2 regions of the Clostridium saccharoperbutylacetonicum N1-4(HMT) genome follow, and region 2 is predicted to be linked to the other one. Evidence: a T-box and tRNA genes for the amino acid it is inferred to sense, from the RefSeq annotation. Region 2 holds a T-box; the other holds one or more tRNA genes.
The links. A T-box is a leader RNA that pairs with one kind of tRNA and senses whether it is charged. The one in region 2 lies ahead of gltX (glutamate--tRNA ligase), so its partner is inferred to be a tRNA-Glu.
Positions count from the first base shown of each region.

Region 1: it has a tRNA-Glu gene. The T-box ahead of gltX (glutamate--tRNA ligase) is inferred to sense a tRNA for this amino acid. The anticodon was not compared.

Region 1 is NC_020291.1:3,940,069-3,943,514, forward strand. It holds gene pdxR (MocR-like pyridoxine biosynthesis transcription factor PdxR) at 1-1,304, shown strand, start outside; tRNA gene CSPA_RS17675 (tRNA-Glu) at 1,454-1,528, shown strand; gene CSPA_RS17680 (hypothetical protein) at 2,243-3,358, opposite strand; gene CSPA_RS28970 (SMEK domain-containing protein) at 3,413-3,446, opposite strand, start outside.
Region 2 is NC_020291.1:594,622-598,067, reverse strand. It holds gene CSPA_RS02635 (flagellin N-terminal helical domain-containing protein) at 1-96, opposite strand, end outside; gene gltX (glutamate--tRNA ligase) at 479-2,140, opposite strand; T-box leader at 2,412-2,647, opposite strand; gene CSPA_RS02625 (hypothetical protein) at 2,971-3,446, shown strand, end outside.

The DNA of each region.
Region 1 (3,446 bases), 3.2 Mb from region 2:
GTGCATATATGCAGCTTTCATCGGAAGGTTATATTGGAAGTAAAGCTGGCAGCGGATTTTTTTCTCTAAAATTAGATAATTCTTTTATATCTAATCTAAAAAATAAAAATATGTCATCTCAGAAAATAGAACCTAATACACAAAAAAACAGTAGCCTCTCTAATGACATTTATAATTCCTTTGATAATAGCTCAGATGACTATTATCAATATAATTTTGAATATGGCAAATTAAGTGCTTCTGATTTTCCTTTACGCATATGGAAAAGAATATCAAATAAATGCTTATCTAATTTAAATGCTGAAGATATGATATCATATGGTTCCCGTACCGGAGAAAATGAATTGCAAATAGAAATTATGAACTATTTAAAAAGATCCAGAGGAGTAACTTGTAAATCAGAACAGATAATTATTTCTTCTGGCATGGGCTATTGTTTAAGTCTGTTATGCCAATTATTTAGGGAAGATTTTAACCAAATTGCATTAGAAGATCCAGGTTATACTGGAGCAAAAGATATCTTCATTAATAATGGATATAAAGTAAACCCTATAAATTTAGAAGCAGATGGAATTGATATTAATGAATTAGAAAATAGTAAATCAAGAATTGTGTATGTAACACCATCACATCAATTTCCTACTGGCGTTGTTATACCAATTGCCAAAAGATTAAAATTGCTGGATTGGGCAATAAGAAATCAAGGAATTATAATAGAAGACGATTATGATAGCGAATTTAAATATAATTCAAAGCCTATTCCATCAATTCAAAGCATTGATTCTAATGGAACAGTTATATATATAGGAACCTTTTCAAAAGCATTATCGCCAAGCTTACGCATTAATTATATGGTCTTGCCAAATAATTTATTAGAAAAGTTTCATCAAAATTTTAAAATGTATCAATCCCCAGTCCCATTACTTGAACAGAAAATAATTCAACAATTTATAAAGCTAGGACATTATGAAAGACATTTACGTAAAATATATCTAATAAATAAGAGAAAGTATAATATCTTAATAAATGCTATTAAAGAGTTTCTTGGCCAAAATGTCACCATTCATGCTCAGAATGCTGGTTTACATATTCTACTAGAAGTTAATAACGGATTAACAGAGAAAGTTCTGATAGAAACAGCTAAAAATTGCTCAGTTCGAGTCTATCCAGTTTCATTATTTTGGATGCAAAAACATAAATATAAAGATAATATGGTTCTCCTTGGTTTTGGCTCAATGCTAGAACAAGATATTGTTGATGGAATAAAACTTCTAAAGAAAGCTTGGTTCGATAATATGTATTAGTATGTTTAAAGGCTTCAAATAACTCAGATAATATAAAATCTCTCTAACTATATAATATCAAAATTTGACAAAAATATTTTAAGATAAATTAAAAATATAAAAATTATTGACATATTAGTAAAATAGGTGTAAACTAATTTATGTTGCACGGCCCATTGGTCAAGCGGTCAAGACGTCACCCTCTCACGGTGAAATCATGGGTTCGATTCCCGTATGGGTCACCATTTTAGTAAACATCAGCATTTAGGAAACTAAATTGTTGGTGTTTTTTATTATTTTACACCATTTTTACACCATAGTTTTTTTATTGATATTTTCTAATTGTGTGGTATAAATTTTATTTTATAGTCTTTATATTTATTATTTAGGTTTTTATTATTTTAATAGATTCGACTCCGGCTAGCGGCACCATTAAGATTGATAGATTGCTGTATTATTTGGTTTAGATGCCTTATAGTGCAGCTTTTTTATTGTTTTGCAACAATATTTGCAACAACTGGATTTAATTTTGTTTTTTGGCATCAACAAATCATAATCGTTCATTTTCTTATATATTAATTTACTGAAATAGATTATACTTAATTTCACTAATCCACCTATAAATTAGAGCAATATCTCTAAAAATAACAAAACACACCTAGTATTGAACATAAATTCCAACGTTAGAGGTGTGTTCTGAATAGTTTTATTAAATTCTAGCTTATATTATTCTATTATATTTATTTGTAATTAAACATAATTAAAATCTTAGAATACAAAAAATAGCCTTACGTATTGTATATTAGAATAATATAACGCATCCAGGTTATTTTCGAAATATTAATACAAACATTATCTTAAATACGCAGTTTTAGTTACACATAGAGACATTAGTAAATAAAATCTTAATAATATTAAACCTCAGATGTCATTGGATTTCTTAGGATTTCTTACTAAAATTATTTTCCAAATAATTTGCTTAATCCTATAATTGCTGTTTTTAAAAAACCAGTTTTTTTCTTATCCTTATCATTACTCTCTTCAATAATAGGTTGCTTAATATTGTCTATTGATACCGATTCTAATTTATTGTTCTCATTTTGTTCATGTTTGATTGATGCTATTGTTTGGGGAACTATCATACTATTAATATTAATTTTTATTTCATCTTTTTCAATATTGTCTGTAATTTTATTTTTAGTACTATATTTATTAATATCTTTTTTTGTTATTTCTTTACTTTCAAATAACTTCTTCAATGCCTCATCATCTGTTTTTACAATATTCAAATCATTTAATATATTCAAATAATATTTATTTTTAGGCCTATAATAACTAACAGTTCCAAAAGCAATTACAATATCATCCTTTTTTATCCCCGTTTTATTTGTTTTCGAAGGATAAGCAAATGAAACAGCTAAATTTATCCACTCAGTTTCATATGAGTTAATGTAAATTTTGCCATCACGTATTTTGACACTCTCAACTTTATAAATTATGAATTTAACCTTATTATGTAATGAAGGATCTATCTCATCAATAAGTTTAACTACTTCATTTATTCTTAATTCCTCAGTTCCCATTTTGTAAACAAATTTGATTTTATTTAAGTTGTCAATGGAATTCTTCTCAATAAAATTTTTCATCTGTATCACAGTACGCACTACATCTCTAAGAACTTTTTTATAAGTAGTATATCTATTATAAATTTCAATTTCATCTTTTGAACAATCTTCATCAGGCTTTTGTGGTTTCTTCATCTTATGTAAGTCTTTGCCTATCTTCTCCAGACTATTTATATCAATAATAACTTTAACCTCTCCATTTTCACCTCCCAAAGTCTCAATTAACTTTCTACCTGCCCAATCAGCATCAAAATATTTAACCACACGTCTACCACAATTATGTCCTTCTCTACCTGGAAGAGCCCTAAAGAAATCATTTTCAACTCCAGTGACCTCTAGAGGTGGATTACAAAATGGGCAGAAAATTTCACCATTTTTATGAATATCTTTATTATAGTCAGAAATCCCAATATATCCTTCTTTATATCTTGCAATTGTTAATTTACTCATTTTTGCTCCTTCTAAAATTAGTTGGTTCAACTATATTATTAATGCAATTGTTGTTTATAGCCAACTATGTTGTTTATTATTAATTATT
Region 2 (3,446 bases):
TGAACTTATTTTTTCAATTGATTTGGCCACATTATTGTTGTTAATTCCAAGCATTCTATTTGCATTGCTTGCACTAATATTATGTTTAATTATCATGATAAATACCCCTAAATTAAAATATTTATCAACCAACTAACAAACTCATACTCTACCCTTTTTACCATTAAATAGTTCAGATTTTTATACTAATTAAAAAACCTCAATATTACTTCTTATATGAATTAATACACTTCATACAATTAATCCCCAATGTTATATATTTTACCACATTATCTATAATTTATATAGAATATATTGTGTTAAATTCTATAATAATGGATTTTTAGTAATTTTAATTTATATTTGAATAAAAAAAGAGCAAGAACTTTATTTGCAATATAGTTCATCATTCATTCTCCTAAACTCCAAAATTCCTAGACTTTGGTCATAAAAAAGGCATATAAGCTGAAATCTATATCAGCTTATATGCCTCTTTATCTTATAAACTTAAAAATTTATCAAATCTGTGTCTAGTATTTTCTTCACCTATTATTTGCATTATAGTGTAAATATCAGGTGAGTTTGTTCTATGAGTTAAGGCTGCTCTAACAGCTCCAGCAACATCAGAAATCATACCCTTATATTGATCTGGATTTGCTTTAAAGTCTTTTCTATTAGCGCAATATCCAAGTCTAAGACCAATTTCTTTTAAATCTTCAAACCAAGCTTCTTGGCTGTCTACATCAAATTTGAATTCTTTCTTATAAGTTTCTACAACTTCTTTTGCAGCTTCTAAGGTAACACCCTTTGGAAGTTCAATTTTATCTACTGCTTCTTTGTCAAATAATTCATCAAAGAAATAGAAAATCTTATCTTTTACTTCATCCCATTTAGCAAAATCTTTTCTTGGCTTTGGACCTTCTTTATCTATGTTGAAGATTTCTTTTGCCATAGCTTCATTTCCTGAAACTAATTTGAAAATTTCTTCATCATACTCCTTAGCCCATGCCACAAAATTATCATAAACATCAGTAGCTTTCATAGCAGCTATACGATCTTTAGATACATCATTTAACTTTACTAAATCAAATAAAGCTCCAGCTTTACCCATCTTTTCTAAATGAACTTCAAATTCATGATAATCAGTTTTTGGATTTTCAGCTCTCCATTCTTCATAAGTAGAATTTACTATGTTAAGTAAATACTCTACTACTGATACTATTGGGAATCCAACTTCCTTATAATATGAAACAGCAGCTTCAGCATCTTTTCTCTTTGAAAGCTTTCTCTTTGATCCACCATCTTGCTTCATTATTGTTGGAATGTGAGCATATCTTGGTGCTTCAAAACCTAAAACTTCAAATAATTGAACGTGTATAGGAAGTGATGATAACCACTCTTCTCCCCTTATTACATCAGTAGTTCTCATTAAGAAGTCGTCTATTGCATGAGCAAAGTGATAAGTTGGAAGTCCATCACCTTTAATAAGTACTACATCTTGATTATTTTCTGGGAAAGATATATCACCTTTAATTAAATCATGGAACTCAACTCTCTTTTCAGGGTTTCCTGGTGATTTTAATCTTATAATATATTTTTCTCCTTTTTCAATTCTCTTTATAGCTTCGTCTTCAGTTATATTTCTATATTTAGCATATTCTCCATAGTAACCTGGCGTAATCTTATTAGCAACTTGTCTTTCTCTAAGTTCTGCCAATTCTTCTGGAGTACAGAAATCTGGGTAAGCCAATCCTTTTATAAGTAACTCTTTTGCAAAAGTATTATATATTTCAGCTCTTTGACTTTGTCTATATGGACCATATTCACCTTTAAAAGTATCTTCTCCTGTCATACCTTCATTAAAATCCATACCAAAATTATGCATAGTTGCTATAGTATCTTCTATTGCTCCTTCAACTTCTCTCTTTTGGTCAGTATCTTCTATTCTTAAATAAAATACACCTTCACTTTGACTTGCTAATCTTTCATTTATTAATGCAGCAAATACTCCACCAATATGTTGGAAGCCAGTTGGACTCGGTGCATATCTTGTAACTCTTGCACCTTCTTTAAGATTTCTCTTTGGATATTTTTGAATATAATATTCAGTATTATGCTCTAAATTACCAAATATCATACCTGCTAATTTTTCAAAACTCATTTTATATCTCTCCTTTATTTTTTATGCACAAGGTATTAAAGGCCCCTTGTCATGGCGATATATACATAGCATTAAATGTTAATTGTCGGTTTTCAATTATCAATTGCCAATTCGAAATTATGTCCTAGACTTTGTTTTAATTTTTTAAGAAAAGCCATAGTTTTTCCTTCTCATTCATCATTTACTTTTGATAACCCTAGATTTCATAAGCCTCTCAGATTTCTGAAATTATATACTTTTATAGACATTAAAAAGCCTCTCATCCTAAAAAACTTAGGACGAAAGGCATATCATCTTCCGCGTTACCACCTAGATTGACCAAGCTATGAAAATAACTTAATCCACTCAATTATCTTTAAGGGAATAACCCCATAAATATACTACGCCAAACGGCTTTCTATTTATTACTCCAAAGCTTCCTTCAATAGTTCTAAATTCTAGGCTTCCACCATCCCCAGATCTCTTAAATTTAAAATACTATTTACTCCTCTTCTTCAACACACTTAAACATTTTTAATTATAATATATATCTTTTGATTTAAATTCTAAACTTAGTTTTAGAAATCCTGAAAGGATTTAATCAATCACTATAAATTGGAACCTATATATATTTACACATTACAATCCAATTATACCTTTTGAAAATACTAATGTAAAGATAAATTCATATAGTATTGATTTTCGTTCCTAAATTACGACTTTTAATGAATTATACTGTATTTTAATTCCCAAAATACGACTTTTAATGCAATATGTGTTTACTGTTTTGGATATTTATGTTATATTTAGTCGTAATTTCAAATAAATATAAAATGATGAGGAGAATTAAAATGAAAAAAATTAAAATGAAAATCGTTACATTAGGTTTATCTTTAATATTAGTGGCAGGTTCTTTGTTTTCACCAGTTTCTGTTTCTGCAAGAACAATGGGTGATCCATCAAATCAGATTGATGGTAAATTAAGCACCTTCTACCAAGGAGACATTGGTGATTGTGGTGCCGTTTCTGGAATACAAGCTTTAGCTAATAGTAAATATGGTAGAAGCTTATTACGCACAATGATTACAGTTAATGGTGATGATAGCTATACTGTTAATTTCAAATCTGGAATACAATCTGTATCACAAACAGATGTAGACAATGCAGGTATAACTGGAGATCTTGATGCCAGAGTTATAGAAGCTGGATTACAAAACGCTATGAATGTTTATAATGGCTGTTTTGCTTGTGATGTGTTTACAACAATTACAGGCTTTAAACAAAGTCAAGTTAGGGGAGCTACTTCTAAAACTAATCTAATGAATAC